DNA from 2 places in the Lactococcus sp. EKM203L genome. Region 1 is predicted to be linked to the other one. Evidence: riboswitches for the same ligand, from Rfam matches in the RefSeq annotation. Region 1 holds a riboswitch; the other holds the start of a gene.

What was found. A riboswitch is a leader RNA that binds a small molecule or an ion and turns the genes downstream of it on or off. The one in region 1 is predicted to bind thiamine pyrophosphate.
Region 2: another riboswitch for thiamine pyrophosphate. It lies ahead of thiM (hydroxyethylthiazole kinase); the one in region 1 lies ahead of thiT (energy-coupled thiamine transporter ThiT).

Annotation. Positions count from the first base shown of each region.
Region 1 covers NZ_JAALEQ010000002.1:168,089-179,891, forward strand. Annotated here, with positions in the region: gene HFD15_RS04030 (ABC transporter ATP-binding protein) at 1-174, opposite strand, end outside; gene HFD15_RS04035 (ECF-type riboflavin transporter substrate-binding protein) at 283-831, opposite strand; gene HFD15_RS04040 (methionine ABC transporter permease) at 879-1,574, opposite strand; gene HFD15_RS04045 (methionine ABC transporter ATP-binding protein) at 1,574-2,680, opposite strand; gene HFD15_RS04050 (MetQ/NlpA family ABC transporter substrate-binding protein) at 2,784-3,644, opposite strand; gene HFD15_RS04055 (MetQ/NlpA family ABC transporter substrate-binding protein) at 3,663-4,523, opposite strand; gene HFD15_RS04060 (MetQ/NlpA family ABC transporter substrate-binding protein) at 4,640-5,500, opposite strand; gene HFD15_RS04065 (MetQ/NlpA family ABC transporter substrate-binding protein) at 5,644-6,504, opposite strand; TPP riboswitch at 7,086-7,185, shown strand; gene thiT (energy-coupled thiamine transporter ThiT) at 7,232-7,780, shown strand; gene HFD15_RS04075 (aminoacyl-tRNA deacylase) at 7,873-8,349, shown strand; gene HFD15_RS04080 (biotin transporter BioY) at 8,460-9,008, shown strand; gene HFD15_RS04085 (DUF3397 domain-containing protein) at 9,032-9,388, shown strand; gene HFD15_RS04090 (YdbC family protein) at 9,415-9,633, opposite strand; gene HFD15_RS04095 (UDP-N-acetylglucosamine 1-carboxyvinyltransferase) at 9,679-10,944, opposite strand; gene lmrD (multidrug efflux ABC transporter LmrCD subunit D) at 11,121-11,803, opposite strand, start outside.
Region 2 covers NZ_JAALEQ010000005.1:38,012-49,814, forward strand. Annotated here, with positions in the region: gene thiE (thiamine phosphate synthase) at 1-474, opposite strand, end outside; gene thiD (bifunctional hydroxymethylpyrimidine kinase/phosphomethylpyrimidine kinase) at 464-1,267, opposite strand; gene thiM (hydroxyethylthiazole kinase) at 1,281-2,033, opposite strand; TPP riboswitch at 2,114-2,216, opposite strand; gene HFD15_RS09535 (glycosyltransferase) at 2,318-4,792, opposite strand; gene wecB (non-hydrolyzing UDP-N-acetylglucosamine 2-epimerase) at 4,782-5,870, opposite strand; gene HFD15_RS09545 (hypothetical protein) at 6,410-7,087, shown strand; gene rplL (50S ribosomal protein L7/L12) at 7,199-7,564, opposite strand; gene rplJ (50S ribosomal protein L10) at 7,634-8,149, opposite strand; ribosomal protein L10 leader region at 8,175-8,300, opposite strand; gene HFD15_RS09560 (hypothetical protein) at 8,371-8,559, opposite strand; gene HFD15_RS09565 (helix-turn-helix transcriptional regulator) at 8,575-9,330, opposite strand; gene HFD15_RS09570 (ABC transporter ATP-binding protein) at 9,451-11,277, opposite strand; gene HFD15_RS09575 (ABC transporter ATP-binding protein) at 11,261-11,803, opposite strand, start outside.

The sequences.
Region 1 (11,803 bases):
ATGAGGCAAAATCCCATTAAGACAAGAACCAATCGTTGATTTACCTGAACCAGAAGGACCGACAATCAGTACTTTTTCCCCAGGAAATATTTCCAAATTAATCTTTTTTAAAGTTGGATTTTTTTGTAAATCATATTTAAATGTAAAATCTTTGAACGAAATTAAGGCTTCCATTTTTATCCTTCTTTTTAGAGATACTTTATTTTTTGTGCTTTATTAAACCGATACAAGCGTAAAAGCAGCAAATATTTGCTGCTTTTATTTTAGCATATCTGGAGCTTTTTATTCTTTATCGAGTGAGCCAGATTTGGTTCTGGTAGCAGCATAGAGTTTGAGTAGTAAAGTTCCTGCTACGGCAATAGTCAATGCATTTACTAAACCAGCAACAATTCCTTGTGTGAAGACCTTATTTGCCGGTTCACTATAAACTAAAACATCCCCAATTGGAGCAATAATTCCCCAAACTACGACATTGGCTAAAAATTGAACAATATTAAAACGAATGATTTCTTTATTTCCAAAAATTCCTTGAGTCAAAGTTTCTCTTTTGACTCCAAAAGCTAGAAATAAGCCCATTAAACCTGAGCCTAAAACCCAAGTCCACCAAGGCGCACCATAGAGAAATGAATCTTTAAGGGCATGACCAATAAATCCGATCAAGAAACCAGCTAAAGGGCCAAATAAGGCTGAAAATAGGGCAAGGACCGCATATTGCAATTGAATACTAGTATTTGGAATTGGTGTAGGAATATTAATTAGCCAACCAATAATCACAAACAAAGCAGCCCCAATCCCAGTGGCAACAACAATTTTTACAGAGTTATTTTTCATTGTTTCTCCTTTTTATAAAATATTTTTATCTAAAATTATTTGATAAATTATCGATGTGAAACCCGTCTAGCTAAGAAATCACCAACAAGCTGAACCAATAAAACAAAAATCAAGATTAAAATGGTTGCAAACCAAGTCACATCATTGGCAAAGCGATTATATCCATAAGAAATGGCCGTATTTCCTAGTCCACCAGCTCCAATCGCACCAGCCATTGCAGTCAAACCAATCAAGGAAATTAAAGTAACGGTTGAAACACGAATTAAACTAGCTAATTCTTCACGAAGATAGACCGTGAAAACAATATCGAGAAAATCAGCTCCCACCGTTTGAGCTGCTTCAACTTTTCCATGGTCAACAGACTCAAGCGAAGCTTGAACTTGTCTGGCATAAAAAGGAGCCACTCCTAGAGCCAATGGAACTAAAGCCGCAGTAACACCAATCTGCGTCCCCACCAAAATTTTAGTCAAGGGAGCAATTGCTGCTAATAAGATAATAAAGGGAAAAGCCCGTCCGATAGAAACAATTTTATCTAAAATCCAAAATAATGGTCGATTAGGTGTAATCCCATCTTCAGCAGTCACCACAACACCAATTCCAAATATCAATCCCAATAAACCACCAATAAGTGCTGAAATAAATGTCATATAAAGCGTTTGAACAATTGCTGTCCACCAACCCGTCTCACCTGTCCATCCTAAATAAACCACATTAGGAAATGTATGTGCAAACCATTCTGCCATTAGTCTACCGTCCTTTCAATTTTACCTAAAACTTCAAATTTTAAATGTCTTTCAACAAAATATGCCTTTGCGGCAGCCCGATGTTCACTTGAACCTTTTAAGGTCAAAACTAATGAACCAAAAGGTTGTCCTTGAAGTAACTCAACATTACCATAGAAAATGTTGGTTGTTACATCAAATTTTTTCGTAATATCAGAAACCACAGGGTCTTCAAGCTCTGAACCTGAATAATCTAAGTGAATTAATTCTTCGTCATCTGCTAATTGTGCCAGAAGTTCTGTTCTAGAAAGACTGGCAATAAAACGATTGACCGAACTTGTTGTTTCAATAAATTGTTTTGTTAAAGCTTCTTTAGGTTGTGCAAAAATATCAATTAATGAATTTTGTTCAATGATTTCACCATTTTGCATAACAGCTACTTTATTAGCAATTTCCTTAACCACTTGCATCTCATGTGTAATTAAAACAACTGTGATTCCCAATTTTTCATGAAGAGATTTAAGTAAATCTAAGATTTGATTGGTTGTTTTTGGATCAAGTGCTGATGTTCCTTCATCTGAAATCAAAATCTCAGGGTCATTAGCAAGTGCACGCGCAATAGCAACTCTTTGTTTTTGTCCCCCAGAAAGCTGAGCTGGATACTTATCAGAAAGCTCTTCTAAATCAACTAATTTTAATAATTCGGTCACTTTATCCGTTTTTTCTTTTTTTGTAAGATAACGTTTTTTCCCGTTTTTATCTTCGATTTGGCTATGCTGTAAAGCAAAAGCCACGTTATTAAAAACGGTTTTTTCACTTAAAAGATTAAAATGTTGAAAAATCATCCCAATCTTTTGACGAAACTCACGTAATTTCGCGCCAGTAAATTTTACAGGATTTTCACTATCAAAAATCTTCTCACCATTAATCACAATTTGACCTTTGGTCGGTTTTTGAAGGAGATTAATGGTTCTGACCAAAGTTGATTTACCAGCCCCAGAATAACCAATTACTCCATAAATATCCCCTTTTTCAATGTGTAAAGTAGCATCTTTTACTGCTGTGACTAATCGTCCTTTCTGATGAAATTGTACAGAAAGATTATTTAATTCAATAATTGCTGTCATATTGTTTTCCTTTATCTTTTTTCATTCTCTGTCAGTACTGACAAAGTTATTTTCTCTTTTGTCAGTACTGACAGAAAATCTCGTCTCTGACGAGTTTTCTTAGTTACAATTTTAAATTCCAAGCGGGGAGTTCTCCACCATCTGGATATTCTTTTTTAATGGTATCAGCGATATTTTTTTGCTCATAAGCTTTGACCACTTCTTTATAAACTTTATTATTTTTATCAGACTGATTTGCCGCAATAAAATTAATCCATTGAGCTGAATCTTCATTTAAAGGTTCTTGATAAATTGATTCTTTCTCCGAAATTTTTGCTGAAATAGCAAAAATATAATTAATGACTGCTGCAGCAACAGAATCAAGCGCACGTGGGGTTTGACTTGCATCAATTTCTTTGATAATTAAGCCTTTAGGATTATCTCTGATATCTTTAACCGTTGCTAATGCTCCTCTAGAAGTATCAAGTTTAATGAGTCCTGCATTTTTTAAAACATAAAGGGCGCGGCTTTCATTGGTAACATCATTTGGGATAGCAATCGTACTTTTATCAGGAATTTCCGTCACATTTTTATACTTTGTCGAATACAAATGAATCGGCGTAATAATTGTATCACCAATTGATACGATATTTCCATTATTAGCTTTATTCCATGATTTCAAGTAAGCGTAATGTTGAAAGGCATTGAGGTCCACTTCATGGTTAGCCAAAGCTTTATTGGGCTGATCTCCGTCAGTAAAATTGACAAATTTTAAAGTAATCCCAAATTGGTCTTTTGCATTTTTTTGAACTTGTTTCCAAATGGCATCTTCTTGTTTCCCACCAGGCATCAAACCTATTTTTACGATTTTACTGACAGAAGTAGATTTGCTTTTTCCTTGCCTTAAAGTAAAAGTGATTAAACCAACGATAATAACCAGCAAAAGCAAACTTCCAAAAAGAATTTTTCGATTTCTTGGATTCATAAATAAATCCTTTCATTTTCAAAGTTTCAAGTTCCAAGCTGGCAATTCTCCGCCATCTGGATATTGTTCTTTGATTGCTTTTTCTGTCGCTTTTGAAGCATAAGCCTTGGCAACTTCTTTGTAAACTTTATTATTTTTTTCTTTACTTGTCGCAGCAATAAAGTTAATATACTGAGCAGAAGTTTTGTTGAGAGGTTCCATATAGACAGATTCAGAATTTGGTAAGCTAGCTGCGGTTGCATAATTATAGTTAACCACTGACAAAGCAACAGAATCAAGCGCACGCGGTGTTTGGCTTGCATCCACTTCCTTGAATTTCAATTGATGCGGATTTTCTGTGATATCTGGTAAGCCAACTAATTTGCTAGAATCACTTGTTGTCAATTTAATCAAACCTGCACTTTGGAGCACGAACAATGCCCGACTTTCATTTGAAGCATCGTTTGGTATTGCAACGGTTGACCCTTCTTTTAAATCTGACAATTTGCTGACTTCTTTTGAATAAATGTGCATTGGTGTAATATAAGTATTTCCTACTGCCACAATATCACTCTTATGTGCTTTATTCCAAGTTTTCACATAATTATAAGATTGAAAGGCATTGACATCAATATCTCCCGAAAGAAGTGCTTCATTAGGTTGATTATAATCAGAAAAATAAACAAATTTTAGCTTTAAATCATATTTTTCTTTGGCGGTTTTAGCTACTGATTTCCAAACCTCTTGGTCTTGCTTGTCCCCACTCATGATTCCAACCTTAACTGTTTTTTGAGCGGTTGATTTTTTACTTGCTTGATGATTTAAACTAAAGAAAGCAACCAAAGCAACAACGATAATCACTGCAAGTGCAACAATAATATTTCTATTTTTCGGATTCAAATTTTTCCCCAAATTCTACTGAATACTTATAAAATATTCTATTTCACAAGTGTCCAGACCTTCTTTGAACGATAAGTCTCTCAATGAAGAGAGACTTATTTGAGTATTAAAAACAATTATTTTAATTTCAAGCCCCAAGCAGGAATTGTACTCTTGTCCGGATAAGCTTTAGCAATAGTTTTTTTGGTTGCTTCTGTTTCATAAGCTTTGACAACATCTTTATAAACAGTGTTGTTTTCGTCTTTTTTATTAGCAACAATAATATTAATCCATTGTTGGCTATCTTTATTAACTGGTTCTGTAAAAATGGCATCAGATTTCTTTAAACCAGCAGTAACGGCATAATTATTATTGATAACTGCTGCATCGACTGAATCTAAAGCACGCGCAGTTTGTGAAGCATCAAGTTCTTTAATGACCAAATTTTTTGGATTTGATGTGATATCTTTGACCGTCGCCAGTGTTTGACCAGAAACATCCAATTTAATCAAGCCCGCAGACTTCAAGACATAAAGGGCACGACTTTCGTTAGAAGCATCATTTGGTACCGCAATGGTTCCACCCTCTTTGATATCTGAAATATTTTCGAGTTGTTTTGAGTAAACACTGATTGGCGAAATCACTGTATCCCCAATCGCCACTAAATTGCCATTATTTGCTTTATTCCATGCTTTTAAAAAAGCATAATGTTGAAAGGCATTTAAGTCAATATCGCCATTTTTCAATGCTGTATTTGGCTGAGTATAATCCGTAAAGTGTGTGAATTTCAAAGTAATTCCATATTTATCTTTAGCAGTTTTAGCTACCGTTTGCCAAATGCTGTCATCTTCTTTTGTTCCTGTCATTATCCCAATTTTCACTGTTTTATTTACCGTTTTATTTGCTTGAGATTTTTGACCAAAGCCGATAAATGCAGCAATAGCTACAATAACAACAACAATTATTCCAATAATTATATTACGATTTCTAGGATTCATAATCTTCTCCAATTTCTACTGACCAAACCGTTCGTAATCAGTTTGAGTCTTCTGTCAGTAAAATTTATTAGCCCTAAGGCAGAAATTTCTAAAGTAGAAATTTCCAAAGTTTTCACCTAACCGTTACTTTTTAACGAAATTACTTAGTCGAGTTTCAATCCCCAAGCAGCAATTTTTCTCTTATCAGGATAAGCTTTCTCAATTGCTTTTTTCGTTGCTTCAGTTTGGTAGGCTTTCACAACTTCTTTATAAATTTTGTTATTAGCATCTTTTTTATTTGCAACGATAATATTAATCCATTGCTCGCTATCTTTGTTTACAGGTTCAGTATAAATAGACTCTTCAACCGTTAATTTTGCTGTTGTTGCAAAATCGTCATTAATTACTGCCGCTGTAATTGAATCAAGCGCACGCGGTGTTTGTGCCGCATCTAATTCTTTAATGACCAAATTTTTTGGATTTGAATTAATATCTTTGACTGTCGCAAGTGTATCACCTGATACAGAAAGGCCAATCAAACCAGCATTCTTCAAGACATAAAGTGCACGACTTTCATTTGAAGCGTCATTAGGTACTGCAATTGTATCTCCTGATTTAATTTGGCTCAATGAAGTAATTTTTTTAGAATAAAGACGAATTGGTGAAATTGTTGTATTACCAATTGCTTTCAAATCACCGTCATTAGCTTTATTCCAAGCATTCAAGAAAGCATAATGTTGGAAGGCATTCAAATCAATATCGCCGTTTTTCAAAGCTGTATTTGGTTGTGTATAATCTGTAAAATGAGTGAATTTTAAAGTAATTCCATATTTATCTTTAGCTGTTTTAGAAACAGTTGACCAAATGGCATCATCTTCTTTTGTTCCTGTCATTATTCCAATATTCACAGTTTTATTTGCCGTTTTACTTTCACCAGATTTATGATTAAAACCGAAAAATGCAGCGATAGCAACAATTACAACAACAATAACGACAATTAAAATATTTCTGTTTCTTGGATTCATTTCTTCTCCCTTTTTTCTAATTGATTTATTTTTCAAAATCAATTATTCCCCTTTTGATAAACTTTTACATCTATTAGAAAAATTAACCGTGCACCTGTTAATTTTTCTAAATCTAAACAAATTCTTCAAGATAAAGCGTTCATGCTAAATAAAAATAGCTCATTTCATATAAAGAAACGAGCTATATCGTGGTACCATTCTTGATTTAAGCACTTTTTAGTTCACTGAAAATTTTCAGATCCCAAAGGCAACTTTCAAGTTCAATAACGAGAACCATTCCGTCAAGAGCTTAGTTAAACCTCACTCTTGCTACGCTTATCAAGCCATTTTCATCGCTTCACTCAGGCTTGCTCTCACCGCTACAAGCTCTCTGTGCTGACCTTCACAATTACTTACTCGACCGCTTTTATTTTGTCCGAATTTGTGTATAGACTTATTCTAACAGACTTTCGTTTCTTTTGAATTATTGATTTTTTATGTTGCCTTAAATATTTTTTAAGTTTAATTTATAAAATAGATTAACAATCTTAAAAAAATGCTTTTCAACTTAAAATATGCTAAACTTAATGAGTAAAAATAAATATTTGCACAATGGGTCTATTGACAAAACTGTCAGTAGCGAGAAATACCATCTGACCTGATCTGGGTAATGCCAGCGTAGGAATGTGTTAAGACAAATGTCTAATTTCTAACCCTCCTTTTGTGCGCATCAAAAAGGAGTTTTTTTATGTCTAATTCTAAGTTCAATGTCCGTTTATTAACGGAAATTGCCTTCATGGCGGCACTCGCCTTCATCATCAGCCTTATTCCAAATACTGTTTATGGCTGGATTATTGTTGAAATCGCCTGTATCCCAATTCTTATTCTCAGTTTTCGTCGCGGCCTAACAGCTGGACTTGTCGGTGGATTAATCTGGGGAATTCTGTCAATGATTACTGGACACGCTTATATTTTAACCTTGTCTCAAGCTTTTCTTGAATATCTCATCGCCCCTGTTTCACTTGGAATTGCTGGACTTTTCCGCCAAAAAACAGCCCCTCTAAAACTTGCACCAGTTCTTTTGGGAACTTTTGTTGCTGTTCTTCTTAAATACTTCTTCCATTTTATTGCCGGAATCATTTTCTGGAGCCAATACGCTTGGAAAGGCTGGGGAGCCGTTGCTTATTCTCTTGCTGTCAATGGAATCAGTGCAATTTTGACTGCTATTGCTGCATTTGTCATTTTGATCATTTTCGTCAAAAAATTCCCTAAACTTTTCATTTATAGCAATTACTAATAAAATCTGTCAGTAACTTTTACAAAAAAATAAATCTGTCAGTAAAATTATTTTATCTTGTCAGTCAGCACAAATTCTTCTATAATAAAGCTATGTCTAAAAAGCAAAAATTAAAGAAAACACTTGTAGAACAAATTCTTGATAAGGCAAAAATTGAGCATACTGGACTTGCTATTAACGCTTTAGAAAGTAATAGCCTCCCTGAGGATATCAGCCGCAGTGATATTTATAAAACCCTAGCACTAATCGGCGATAAAACTGGCCCTGTCATTGGTATTCTTCCACTGACAGAGCATTTGTCAGAAAAAAAATTGGCCAAAGTTTCGGGCAATAAAAAAGTAAGCATGATTCCTCAAAAAGACTTGCAAAAAACGACAGGTTATATTCACGGTGCAAATAATCCTGTGGGGATTTGGCAAAATAAAAAATTCCCGATTTTCATTGATTCTATTGCCTTAGAGCACGGCTTTATCGTTTGTTCAGCTGGCGAAGTTGGGCGTAGCATAAAAATCGCTCCTAAAGTCCTTGCTGACTTTGTTCATGCTCAATTTGTCGAAATTAGAGAATAAAATTACTGACAGAATTTCTGTCAGTAATTTTTTGTTTATTAAAACAAGAGTTTGCAAAAATTCTTCTTTTTTAGTATATTTTATTTTATACATAAAACAAAGGATTCTTAATGCAAAATACAAAATTATATTCTTTAACCCTAATTGCTCTTGGTGCAGCAATTATTGCGGTTCTCTCTCCTCTGTCTATCCCAATTGGTATTGTGCCCGTCACCTTACAAACACTTGCCGTAGGACTTGTTGCCACAGTACTAAAAGCGCGTGAAACTTTTTTTGCTATCTTACTCTATCTCCTGCTAGGATTTATTGGAATTCCCGTATTCACTGGTGGGACATCAGGAATTGCGGTTCTTTTTGGTCCAACAGGTGGTTTTCTAATTGCCTTTTTAATAATGGGAACCCTTATTTCTTTTGGCCTTCATCAAATTAATTATAAGACCATCCCTGCTTTTATCATAAATATTGTAGGACACCTGCTTATGTTAGTTATCGGAACATTGTGGCTCAAATTTTTTACCAATGTCGACTGGTCATTGGCCTTAAAGCTTGGATTCACACCCTTTGTCATTGTTGAAATTATTAAAGCTGTCCTTGTCACTATCTTTGGCTTAGCACTTATTCGTGCACTTTCTCACACAAATAAATACTTTACAAACTAAGGCAAAACCGATACAATTAGTCTATGTTTATAAAAGTACTTATGGCGCTTTATCCCCTTATTGTCTTTATTGCATTGGTTTTCATTTTCAAGTTTTTTAGACTTCGTCACTTAACCAATCGCAAACTAAAAATTCCAGATGTTTTTACAATCTTTCTCATCTTAGGGATGCAAATTTTTTCTAAAAATGTTACAAGTATCAGCATCATTCCATACTACCTGCTAATCATTTCTGGCTTAGCGCTTGTTTTGTTGTTGCTTGATTTGCTTTATTATAAACAATTTACCTATCGTCGCTTTTTAAAACTCTGGTGGCGCTTGACCTTCTTTATTACTTTGATTATTTATCTTATCCTTATTGTGATAACATTTACCCATTAAAAAAAAGCCCTGAAATCTCAGGGCTTTTATTTATTTCCTAATTCTTTTAAGAGAACGCCAAATTCTTCTTCAGATAAAGTAATTCCTTTACCCATTTTTTCATGGTCAGGTGACCAAGTACGAATGTCATATTTAGGTTCAGCATCATTCCAAGAAACACGATTTAATTCTTTACGCCAACCTTTTGCATTTTCAGAGAGAACAATCAATTCTTCAATGATTTCAAATTTTAATTTATTAGCCATCTTATTTCCTTTCTCATTAGTCTATACGAAAATAAATCACTTTTGTCACTCTTCAATCAATTGAATATCTACACCAACAGCAGTCAATTTTTCAATAATGTGGTCATAACCACGTAGGATAAACTCAATATTAGAGATTTTTGTAGTTCCACTGGCAATAATTCCAGCAGTAACCAAAGCCGCACCAGCACGTAAGTCAGTTGCTTGAACACAACTGCCAGTTAATTCATTAGGAGCGTCATAAATAATTCGATCATCTAAAACAGAAATATTAGCACCCATACGAGCTAATTCAGGGACATGATTGACACGTTTTTGATAAATCGTATCAACAATTGAACCACGACCTTTTGCTTTCAATAAAAGTGGTGTAATTGGTTGTTGCAAATCCGTCGCAAACCCTGGGTAAGGAACAGAAGTAATATTGACTGATTTTAGATTTTCTGATTTATGAACTTCAATACTATCTTCACGAATGGTCAAACCTACACCCATTTCTTCAAGTTTAGCAATGAAAGATTCCAAGTGTTCATAAATAACATTTTCAATGATGACACCATCTCCCATAGCAGCTGCTAAGGCAAGATAAGTTCCTGCTTCAATACGGTCAGGAATCACTGTATGTTGAGCACCGTGCATTTCATCCACTCCAGTAATGCGGATAATGTCAGTTCCAGCTCCTCGAACTTGTGCGCCCATATTATTTAGAAGTGTCGCCACATCAATAATCTCAGGTTCACGGGCAGCATTTTCAATGATAGTTAAACCTTTTGCACGACTAGCAGCAAGCATTGTATTAATTGTTGCCCCAACAGAAACAACATCCATATAAATGGTTGTTCCTACTAATGAATCACCAATCACTTCTAAGTGCTCAGCTTCTTCTTCTTGAATCTTCTTAGCCCCTAAAGCTTTAAAGGCTTTATCATGTAAATCCGTTGGACGAGGGCCTAAATCACAGCCACCAGGCAAGCCTACTGTCGCCTGACCAAAACGTCCCAAAAGTGCCCCATTGAAATAATAAGAAGCACGTAAAGAGTTGATTTTTCCATAAGGAAGGGGACGAGAAACAACACTGCGTGTATCAATCACAAGTCGTCCTTCTTCAAGATTTCGTTCAATTTTTGCTCCCATGATTTCCATGATTTCGACTAAACTTGTGACATCAGAAATATCTGGAACTCCTTCAAGCGTTACAACATCGTTAGCCAAGATAGTTGCTGGAATCAAAGCAACTACTGAATTTTTTGCGCCAGAAATTGGAATGGTTCCTGAAATACGCTTCCCACCATTAATTACTATTTTTTTCATATTATTTCAAAATCACTTTTCACATTTTTATTGTCTTAAAAAAATTATATTTTTAAGAACCGCTCTCTATTTTAACATTTTATAGTAGTTTTTCATAGACTTTTTTATCTAAATAAAAAATCACAGCTAAAATTTTAACTGTGATTTTATTTTCCATTGCTTAACTGAATAATCTCTTATTCAAAAACAAATTGATTGTGATAAAGTTCAGAGTAGAAGCCACCTTGAGCAACGAGTTCATGGTGATTTCCTTCTTCGATAACTTCACCATCTTTAAGAACAACAATCTTGTCTGCATTAAGAATTGTTTTCAAACGGTGAGCAATAACGAATGAAGTACGACCAGCAATAGCCGCTTCCATCGCCCATTGAATTTGTTGTTCAGTTACTGTATCCACATTTGAAGTTGCTTCATCCAAAATCAAAAGTTCTGGATTTGTCAAAATGGTACGTGCGATAGAAATTTGTTGTTTTTGACCAACTGAGAAGACTGATTCATCATCTGAAACATGTGTTTCATATTTGTCAGGCAAGCTATCAATGAAATCATGAATGTGAGTTGTCTTAGCCACTGTTTCAATTTCTTCTTGAGTAGCATTTGGTTTACCAAACTTGATATTATCAGCAATCGTTCCATCAAAGAGAACAGACTCTTGCAAAACAATTCCGACATTTGAACGCAAGCTATCTAAATCAAATTCACGAATATCAGTTCCATCAAATTTAATCGCTCCACCATTAACATCGTAGAAACGGTTCATCAAGTTCATAACTGTTGTTTTACCTGAACCAGTTGGACCAACGAGGGCAACCATTTGTCCTTTTTCAACATCAATATTAACTTTTTTGAGGACTGGTT
Region 2 (11,803 bases), on a different contig from region 1:
TAAATGGTCAACCCCAATTGGTTCTGCTGCGTCGGACTTGCTATTTGTTGGATAAATTGGACCAATTCCCAAATAGTCAGCTCCACTTTTTTGAGCGCTTTCTAATTCCATATCATTACTGACAGAAAGTCCTACCCACATTTCTTGTCCAATCAGCTCACGAATTTTACTGACAGAATCATCGTCTTGTCCGACATGAATCCCGTCAGCTGACAGTTCACGCGCTAATTCAACATCATCATTCACAATAAAAGAAACAGCCGCTTTCTGAGCTACTTCTTGTAGTCTTTTTGCTACTTCTAATCGTTGATTATTATTTTTATAAATTGTTCCCTTATCACGAAATTGATAAACCGTTACTCCACTTTTTATGATTACAGAAATTTTATCGATTGCATCATCAATTGAAAGTTTTGGAAAATCTTGTGGGCCAGCAATAAAATACGCCCTCAGGTCTAAAATTTTATTTTTCATTAATTGTCACCCAATGGTTTAACGGTCCATGACCGTGACCAACATTAATTGTTTGTGAAATAGCTTCAGTAATAAACAATTTAGCTTTTGACATCACTTCTTTTAAATCTTCTCCTAAAGCTAAATGAGCTGTAATATAAGAAGAAAGTGTATCTCCGGTTCCGTGTGTTCTTTCTGTCAGTAATCTTTTAGAGTCATAAGTACTGACAGAACCATCTGTCATCAATAAATAATCTCTGACCAGTTCTCCATTACCATGTCCCCCTTTAATCAGCACATTTTTAGCACCTAACTTTTGAATATCATGAAGGGCTTTTAAAATTTCCTTTTCGTCAATAATTTTATAGCCACACATAACCTCTGCCTCTTCCAAATTGGGAGTGACCAATTCTGCTAAAGGTAACAATTCATTTTTTATCAAATCAATGGCTTCTCTTGTCAAAAGAATTGCCCCGCCTTTAGCCACCATTACTGGATCCACCACCAAATGCTTCGGTTTATATTTTTTCAAGCCTTGAATTACCGCTTCAACTTGAGCAGTATCAAAAAGTGCCCCCGTTTTAGCTGCCGAAATTTCCAAATCAGAAAATACTGAGTCAAATTGAGCCAAAATAAAAGCTTTATTTGTCGGTAAAATTTCTTGTACTCCATAGGTATTTTGCGCTGTCAACCCTGTCACAATTGTTGCCGAATATACTTTTTGATTATGAAAAGTTTTTAGGTCAGCATTAATACCGGCCCCACCAGAAGAATCAATTCCAGCGATTGTCACAACTTGAGAAACATCAATCATTTCTTTTTCTCCCTTATATAACCTCTTGCGTCGCTTGATAAATTTTATCAAGAAGACGATTCACAAAATTTCCTGGTAGATTTTCTACTTGCTCAGTAGCTTTCACACCAGATTCACCGAAGAATTCTGTCGCTTCATAAGCCGCCTTAAATAAATCATCAGATACAGCCGCAAAAGTTCCAACAATTGCTGACAACATATCCCCACAGCCAACATTAATTTTAAAAAGTGGACTATCAGTTTCAACAAATAGTTCCTCAAACCCATTAGAAATAACATCAACTTTTCCAGTTTGAATAATGACTGCCCCTGTTTTTTGAGCAGCAACTCGCGCGTGCTCAACTTCTAAATTTGACTCAAGTGCATCAATTCCTTTGTTCAAGCTTTCTTTATCAGCAAACCAAGCAATTTCCGCTGAATTCCCACGAATGATATCAAATTTTACCTCTTGCATTAATCTTTTGACAAAATTTGCTCTAAAAGGGACATTGATAGCAACTGGGTCCAAAATTAAAGGTTTGTGCTTTTGATTTGCTAACTGACAAATAGTCAAAAAAAGCGGATAATCCTTTTCTGAAATGGTTCCAATATTAACCACTACAGCATCTGCAATTTCAACTAAAGTTTCACTTTCTGAAATTTCCGCAGTCATTAATGGTGAACCACCAGCAAAACTAATCGCATCCGCAACTCTTTGTGGAGTTACAAAATTCGCTAAATTTAAGATAAGTGGTTGTTTTTCTTGAATCTTTTCTAAAATTGACATCAAAAAACTCCTTTATAGACACAAGGAGGGCTCTAGTATGATAAGAAAGTAAGCTAAAAGATTTTCATAAAGAAAATACAATTAAAACTCGGACACATTCTTACGCAGGTCTTAACCTGTTCAAGTCTGATGGTCTTTCTCAACCGGTAATTTTAGTTTTTACCAGTACCCATTGTGTTATTGATTTATTTTTAAAACTACAACTACTTTAACATATTTAAACTAAAAAAACTAATTTCGCAAATATACAAAAGAAAAAACCTAGCCCAAAAGGCAGGTTTTTCTTATTTTTTATACTCATCAATATGAGGGTCAACACTTTCTTCTTGACGATTAGTTTTTACCCAATCATTTTTAGAGTTGAAATATCGAATGGCTGACTGTGGATAAATTTGAGTTAAAATAAGTAGAAATTTCGTCAGATTAACCGTATCTTTCACTACATCCCACACCCTTGTTTTTTCTTGAGATTTTCCTTTGTTATAAAGAATAGCCCATACAAAATTCACAAAGATAATATAAATTGACATCACGATAAAAAGCACAACAACAATTTTAAGTGATTGAGTAATCCCTGATAGGATAGCAGAATTAACAATCATAATCAGTGTATAAATTACAATGATATATTCAATCCCCATTAACCAAGGTTTCAGTAGGGTCATCAATAATTCAAACTTCTGTTTATTCTGCAATTTTTTTGACCGAATCGTCGGTAAAATATATTTTGAAGATTGGATATTTCCCTGCGCCCATCGCACTCGTTGTTTAACCAAAGCTTCATTATCATTGATAATCCCTGTTTGTTCAATGTAAATATCATCAAATTGAGCATTTTTAACTTCAATATCTGACAGAAACAGACGGGTTGATAAATCAAAATCTTCCACAAGAGAATCTGTCCAAGGGTCTTCATTCAATGCCTGAAGAGTACTTAATTTACAGAACTGTCCATTTCCACCAAAAGCAACTGTATTGGTCAAAGTCCGAAACATCTGTGTCGCATTGATAATTTCAGAAAATTCCAAGTCTTGTGAAGCATCTTTAAGCAAATTGGCAACACGAACCTTGGATTGCAAACCATTAAGCTTAGCATCATGATTGAAAACCATATTTACTTTTTCAAAATAATTGTTATCAAGTTTTGTATCGGCATCAATTATCGCAATAAGAACATCCTCCGGAGCAATTCCAGCTTCTTGAATTTGCTCACTAATTTGATAATAAGCCCAATTCAAAGCCGTCCCTTTTCCTTTTTGCGCATTAGGTTTAATACGTCTTAGAACATTCAATCGAGAATCTTGAATTTCAGAAATTTTTTCTAAGCTCCGATCATCACTTGCATCATCAATAACAGTTACTACCAAATTCTCATAATTATTTTTCAAAATACTTTTCAAAGTTGTTTGAATAACCAATTCTTCATTCAAACACGGAATCAAAACATAAATATGAAATTGTTTTTTTATTTTCTCATCTTTGAAATCTAATGCTGTTATCTTTTGTCTTTTATTATATGAATACCACAAAATAACGACTTCTACCGTATAGTAAAGAAATACGAAAACTGAAAAAATAAAGAAAATATAATTGATACGGTCAAAAATATCAAAAACCAAATAACTTTGTTTCCAATAATGATATCTTACAATATATAAATAGAGGAAAGGCAAGCTTGAACCAATATATAGCAATATCTTCGTTCTTGGTCTGATAAATTTTTTCAAACCTGTATAGATTGTCAAAAGCATAATCACAACAACTTCAAAAATTTGTAGCGCAAAATAACTATTGAAAATTTTGTTATTAAAATGAATAAAATTAGTTGGTGGATTAAGAAGGAAAAGATAAGCATAAACTCCCAGAGCAACCAGTATTAATACATAAATTGGTTTTAATGACAGTATCTTTTTCTTTGATTTTTCTCCCTTATATCCAATAACTAAAGCAAAAGCAATAATTGGTAGGACGAATTGAGAAAATACAGTCAATCCTTCTATCCAATGTGCCAAAAAGACATTATAGTTAAGCTCAATGCTATTAAAGAAACCTTCTTGAGCAAAATTAAAGGTAATATTTACTTGAGTTCCTGAATAAACGATTAATGCAACGATGTAGACAACTAAGAGCACATAAACCGTATATTTGATATTCTTTCCTAATTGTTTGGCATCAATCCCACTAAATTTACAAAAACTCAAATACATGATTGGCATAAATGGTACAATCAGATACCTGATATCCATATTACTGACAAGCGAGAAATCAAACCCTTGATGTTCAACCAAGAATTTAATAATGAATTGAATCGTTATAATTGGCAATGTAACGAACCACAAAGAAGCAATCAATGTTGCTAATTTATAAATTAACCTCTTCTTTGTTGAAACATAATAAGCTAAAGCACAACAAAGTAAAATGAAGATAGCAATCAAAAATCGGAAGGGAAATAACTGTGGAACAGCATGTTCCCCACCTATAAGGTAAGTCAAGGAAACGATTAAGCGATTGGAACCATACATCAGGAAACCAAAGACACCGAGAATACTCAAATTTCTAACTGAATTCGGAATTTTTTCGCTATCCGTAATGATAAAAAATGAGCTAAGCATCAAAGGAGCCACAAAAAAGAAAATGGTAAAGAATTTTTCTCTAGAAGTAAAATTTGATAAGCGGAAAATAAACTCAAAATTAAAAAGGAAGATAAAAATGAGACAGACAGACTGGAAAGACTTTAAATTAATTTTTTTATTTTTCATTTAGAATATTAACAATCTGCAAGGAAGTTGTTCCGTCACCATAAGGATTCTTACTTCCTGACATCCTTTCATATTTAGTCTTGTCTGTCAGTAAAGTCCGAGTCTCATTAACAATATTTTCTTTTGAAGTCCCCACAAGTTTTAAAGTACCAGCCAGTACACCCTCGGGTCTTTCAGTTGTATCACGTAAAACAAGCACTGGAATCCCTAAGAAAGCCGCTTCTTCTTGAATTCCACCAGAGTCAGTTAAAATCAACTCGGCATGACGCATCACATTATGAAAGTTAATTGTATCCAGCGGGTCAATGATTTTAATATTACTATGTTCCAGTAATTTTTGCGCTTTTTCACGAATGATTGGATTCATATGAATTGGATAAATGATTTTATGTGTTTCTTTAAATTCATCAGCGATCTCTGCAATTCCATCAAAAATTTCTTCTAAATCACTCAAATTTTCACGACGGTGAGCCGTCACTAAAATCATTTTCTTATCAGCTTGCCATGATAAAGCTTCATTTGTATAATCATCCTTTAAAGTATACTGAAACATATCTATAGCACTGTTTCCAACTACAAAAACCTGTTTTTTGGGCTTACCTTCTTTTAAAAGATTTTCTTTCGTCATTTCCGTTGGTGTAAAATGATAATCAGCCATTAAACCAACAATTTGACGATTCATTTCTTCAGGAAATGGTGAAAATTTATTGTAAGTTCGCAAGCCTGCTTCAATATGTGCCAACTTTATCTGATTAAAATAAGCAACCAAACTTCCAGCCAAAGTAGCTGCAGTATCACCATGAACTAAGATGACATCTGGTTGTTCCTTTTTAATAATTGGGTCAAGACCGCTAATTGATCCTGCCACAATTTCTGATAAACCAGAATATTTTTCCATGATTTTTAAATCGTAATCAACTTCCACAGAAAATTCATCTAAAAGTTCATTGAGCATTTCTTTGTGCTGCCCTGTGTTAACCAGAACAATTGGATTGCCTTGCCTTTTCGCCTCTTGGATTACTGGATAAACTTTAATAAATTCTGGCCTAGTCCCAAATATAAAGAGTAACTTTTTCATCTCTACCTCACCATCTATTTTTATAAATATACTTTTTGCTTCATCTAAAATTATTCCTGTTGTAGTTTATTACCTACTTCACTTCTATTCTAATAGATATTGGTTTCAAGAGCAAATATATTGCATGGAATAAGATTAAATTTGGAATTTATTAGCCTATTAATCTATTAATAAAATACATAAATCAATTAATTTTGTAATTATTAGCTGACAATTATTGATTAAATCTGACAAAATAGATTTTCATTAGCACTTTATTCATCTTTTGTAGACAGTCATTGTCAAAAAAAAAAAAAAAGAGAAATTCTCTTTCTTTAAAATATATTCAATTGAAATTTTGTGAATTTTGATTTATTTTTAAGTCTGAAAAGACAAGATATTCTTTAATCTCTAAACAATTATTGAAATTAACAGTAAGCTCTTAACATTAAAGATACACAAATCATTATCGTTTATAATAAAAATATTATAAAATAAGATTATAATTATAAATTGTAGTTTTACTTTTTAATTTTTGAATGATGAGAAAGGAGTCTCCTATGAATCCAAACAAGCAATCAACAACTTTTAACTATTATTTTAACATCACTGATAAAATGAAAAACTTTATTAAAAATAGTGGCACTAGTCCATCTGTCAAGTTTGAAAATAGACAAGATTATCAGCCTATTTTTGAAAATAAGCGACAAGTCGGATTGACAATTAGTTCAAACGTTAGTCAAACAGAACATGAAATTGCTGATTTTTCGCTCACTCTGCCTGGTTACCACTTTGAAGGTTGGAAAATTGTTCGCGATAGTCATTATGTGATCCCGCATAATATCTCCCGCGAGCAAGCTGCACTCTATGCTGGTGCAAATTCTGCCTTACACAAAACAGGAATAAGCCCCGATTTCCTTTGGACTGCAGGTGATTACCTTCAAAATGTTGGTAAAGAATATGATTTATATGCCCAGTGGACACCTTTAGAATACGAAATTCGCTATTCTTCTCGTACAATAAACAAGGTCGAACTCTCTTGGACCCACCCCTCAGATGTACGAACAGTTGAAAAAAATTTCATTCCCTATCTAAAACCCGAGTTGCGTGGCTACGAGTTTGCCGGTTGGACAAGTATCGTCGATTCAACTGAACAAACAATTTTTGAACCATATACGATTATTCCTGCTGGTATTGGGCCAGTTAAACTTATTGCTCTATTTGAAGAAGTATTTTGAAAATTTGAGACTCATAGATAGCAAAAAAAATACTACCAAGAAAAGACTTGGTAGTATTTTTAATAGAAAATCGATAATATTCAATTTTCTTTTTAAACAAGAATAAAATTCTTATTTAAGTGTGATTGAAGCACCAGCTGCTTCAAGTTTTTCTTTAACTTCGTTAGCTTCTGATTCAGAAAGACCTTCTTTGATCATTGTTGGTGCACCATCAACGAGTTCTTTAGCTTCTTTAAGTCCAAGACCAGTGATTCCACGTACTTCTTTGATTACTGCAACTTTTTTGTCGCCAGCTGATGTCAATTCAACGTCGAATGAATCTTTAGCTGCTGCTGCATCACCAGCACCTGCTGCTGCTGCAACTGGAGCTGCTGCTGTTACGTCAAATTTTTCTTCGATTGCTTTTACAAGTTCAGAAAGTTCAAGGATTGTTGCGTTTTCAAGTTCAGCAACGATGTTTTCAATGTTCAATGCCATTTTAATATTCTCCTATTAATTTTTTAGTTTGTTGCGTAAATCCGCCGATATAAGTAATGTTGCTTATAATTAAGCAGCTGATTCTTCTTTTTCTGCAACAGCTTTGACTGCAAGAGCCACATTGCGGACAGGTGCTTGAAGCACTGAAAGAAGCATAGAAAGAAGTCCATCGCGGCTTGGAAGAGACGCAATAGCTTGGATTTCTTCTTTAGAAGAAACTTTACCTTCGATAACACCAGCTTTGATTTCAAGATTTTCAGCATCTTTTGCAAAGTCAGCCAAAACTTTTGCTGGTGCTACAACATCTTCGTTAGAAAATGCTACTGCTGATGGGCCAGAGAATGCTTCTGACAAACCTTCAAGACCAGCTTTTTCAGCTGCACGACGCAAAACTGAGTTTTTAACGACTTTGAATTCAACGCCTGCTTCACGAAGTTGTTTACGAAGTTGAGTATCTTGATCAACTGACAAACCACGTGAATCTGCAACAACGATAGATGCTGCTTCAGTCATTTTTTGTGCGTAAACATCAACCAATTCTGCTTTCTTAGCAATTGTTGCTTCATTTACTTTGTAATCGCTCATTTTTTTACCTCCATTTTATTTTGGTTGTAGAAATAAAAAATCTCTACACACAAAAGACATAGAGAGTTCAATTATCATTTTGATATTTGTCCTCGGTAGGAAGTTTATGACTTTTGTCCCCTACTGTCTTCGGTCAGTTCTTTTAGAACCATAAATAAGTATATCAAAGTTTTTCTGAAATTGCAAGACTAAACTTATTCTTTTTTCTTTTTTATTTTAGTTCATGCAATGTTCTTTTGGTTTTTTGAAAGATGAAAAAATTTGACGTTAACAATCTTTTTTTCTTTTTTTCTTTTTTCTTTGCTATCATTTTCTATCAATTTCTGTGAAAGCCATAAAACTAATTCATAAGCAATTGCAAAAAATGATCCAATTCCCAGTATTGGTAAAATTTCTCTTATCCAATTCATTTTTAAGCCCTCATTTTAATCTATAATCTGTGATTCTTCAATTTCTTCAAAATTATCAACTACTGGTCCAATAATTCGGAAATTATCTTCCTGTCCTAGATAAAAATCCTTGTATTGTGGATCTGGATTGAGTGAATGAATTCTAAACTGTCCATCTTCTTCAAATACTTGTTTGATATACAAACGTTCTTCGCCCAAATCTCCTTCAGCAATGGCGTAAATATCACCACTCCGACCAAAACCAGTGTGTAAGAATGTTGCAATAGAAAAATTAGGGAATTCAGGTTCCATCGATTCCCCTTTTACTCTGGCTGCACCATCATATCGCCCAAGAGTTTCAGACGTGTAAGCTTTGTAGTGGCCTCCTGTATTGCTTTGAGATTGACCAAAACCTGCCGATAATTCTTCATCTTCAACAATGGCATAATCTAAAGAAGAACGTCTGTAGGTTTTCAAATTAATAAGCTCTGTTTTATTTTGTTCAATGAGAAAATCCGTAAAATTAATAACTGATTCTTGTTGTTCTCCTGTCAGTGAACGATAATTATCGATTAATTGTTTTTCTGCATTATTATCAGTTTCTTTGATTAATTCTTGAATAGGTAAATCATAGATATCTGCTAGTTTTTCTAGTAATTCTAACGTTGGGTTGGTTGATTTTTGTTCCCAAAGTACATAAGCATTTTGCTTCATTCCTAGCTTTTCTGCTAATTGACTCTGTGTCAATTTTGCATTTTTTCTTAATTTTTTTAAGTTCTGACCAAAATTCATAAACTCTCCCTTCCCGATTCTTTATCAATCTTTCTTATATTATATCGCTTATTTTATTTTTTGTCAATATTTTTTATCAGAAAAACTGATAAACAAAAAACCACTGCTAGCAGTGGTTTTTCATAGCTCTTTTTGTAAAGTTTGAATTCGATACATGTCTGCATAATAACCATTAAGCTCTAAAAGTTGGTCATGATTTCCTCGCTCAATAATTTCTCCCTTGTTCAGGACTAAAATTTGGTCAGCATCTTTAATTGTTGATAAACGGTGAGCAATTGCCATTGTCGTTCGATTTTGCCGCATATTTGTCAGACCTTCTTGAATAAGCGCTTCAGTTTCAGTATCAATATTGGCTGTTGCTTCATCTAATAAGAGAATTTTTGGATTACGCACAATCGTTCGAGCAAAGTTAATTAATTGACGTTCACCGGCCGAGAAGGCAGCTCCACCTTCAATTACTTTGGTTTCGTAACTATTTTCCAAATCCTTGATGAATTTGTCAGCTTGAACAAATTGAGCCGCTTCTTTGGCTGCTTGGTCAGTAATCTGTGGATTCATCATTTTGATATTGTCAGTAACTGACGCAACAAACATAAAGGAATCTTGCAATACTAAACCAATTTTTTTCCGAAGTTCTTCTTTTGAATAACTTCTAATGTCCTGATCATCAATCAAAACTTGACCTTCTGTGAATTCATAGAAGCGCATGAAAACATTAATAATACTCGATTTTCCCGAACCTGTATGACCTACAAAAGCAAGCGTTTCTCCAGGATTCACAATGAATGAGATATTTTTCAAAACTTGATGTTCTCCGTCATATGAAAAACTGACATTGCGAAATTCAATTTTTCCTTCTTGAATGATTGGAAAATTGCTGACAGATTTTCTGTCATTAAATTTTTCATCAACATTTTTACTGACAGAAGTTGAAATTCCTTGTTGTGGCGCAAATTCTTTTTCTTCCATGATTGTCTTGATACGACTAGAGGCTACCAATCCATTTGAAAAGTTTGATAAAGAATCCATCAATCCTGAAATAGGATTAAAGTAAATTTGTACATTACTGATGAAAGCATAAATTAAACCAGCCTCAACCACTGCATGTAGACTTCGATTAGAATACATCAACAAGACAACAACAATTGAGATGGCCATCAAAAAATTAACCAAAGGGCTCAACAAAATCCCATTAATCTGAATCACTCGTTTTCGATAACCATAATATTCATCATTTGTTTTTTCAAATTCATTTCCTAGTCTGCTCTCTTGACGAAATTGTTGAATAATTCTCATCCCAGAAATGTATTCATTTAATTTCGTATTCAATTCTGAACGCTTAGCAAGCATGGCTTGATAAACTTTTGTACTCACTTTTTGATAAATCAATACTGCCAAAATCAATAGGGGAAGAATCAACAACATCACAAGCGCAATTTGGTGGTCAATAATAAACAAAGCAATGAAGGCAATAATAATAGAAAGCAAACTTGTTAATGCATTAAACAAAGTCTGCCAGAAATCAAATAAATCGGTGTCATTTGTGATTCTGGTGATTAACCAACCCGTCGGTTTTTGGTCAAAATATCGCATGCCTAGCTGATGAATTTTTCGATAAACTTTCTTACGAATGTATTGATTAACAAAAATCGAACCATTTTGCAGATAATTCCATTTGAAAAAGAAAGCAATTGAATTGATTATTGCTAAAATCAAATAAAGACCTGCAAAATAGAAAATAATCTGGTCAGTCGCTTTCATAGGTGTCAAATAAGAATCCATAAAAACGGACAAAACAAAAGGCATAATTGAAGCCAGAGCAGTTGTAATTACACTAAAAACAAAAGCCCAAACGAAATACTTTTTGAAAGGTAATAAGAATTTGAAAATAAATTTAAAAACTTGCCAACTTTCTCTGACAGACATTTTGTCAGTAGATTTCTCCATTTTCTTCTCCTTCCCGATTTACTGACGAACCTGTCAGTAAATTCTCATCTTCATCATTCGCTGTCAAATGACTTTCAATCTGTTGCATTTGCCACATTTGAGCATACCAACCTCCAGATTTAATCAAATCTTCATGCAAACCACGCTCAATCACTTTTCCTTCATCTAGTACGAGAATTTCATTAGCTTCCATTACTGATGACAATCTGTGACTGACAACTAACGTTGAACTTTCATGACGTAAGGCCTTCAAATTTGACAAAATTAACTGTTCAGTCTTGGCATCAACAGCTGACAGCGCATCATCTAAAATCAATAATTTAGGCTGAATAAGTAGCGCCCTCGCAATAGATAACCTTTGCTTTTGTCCACCAGAAAGTGAAACGCCACGCTCGCCAACCAAAGTATCATAACCTTCAGGAAAAGCAATAATATCATCATGAATTCCAGCTGTTTTAGCTGCAATTTCAACTTCTTCTTGACTCGCTGACATCTTAGCAAAGCGAATATTATCTCTGACAGACAT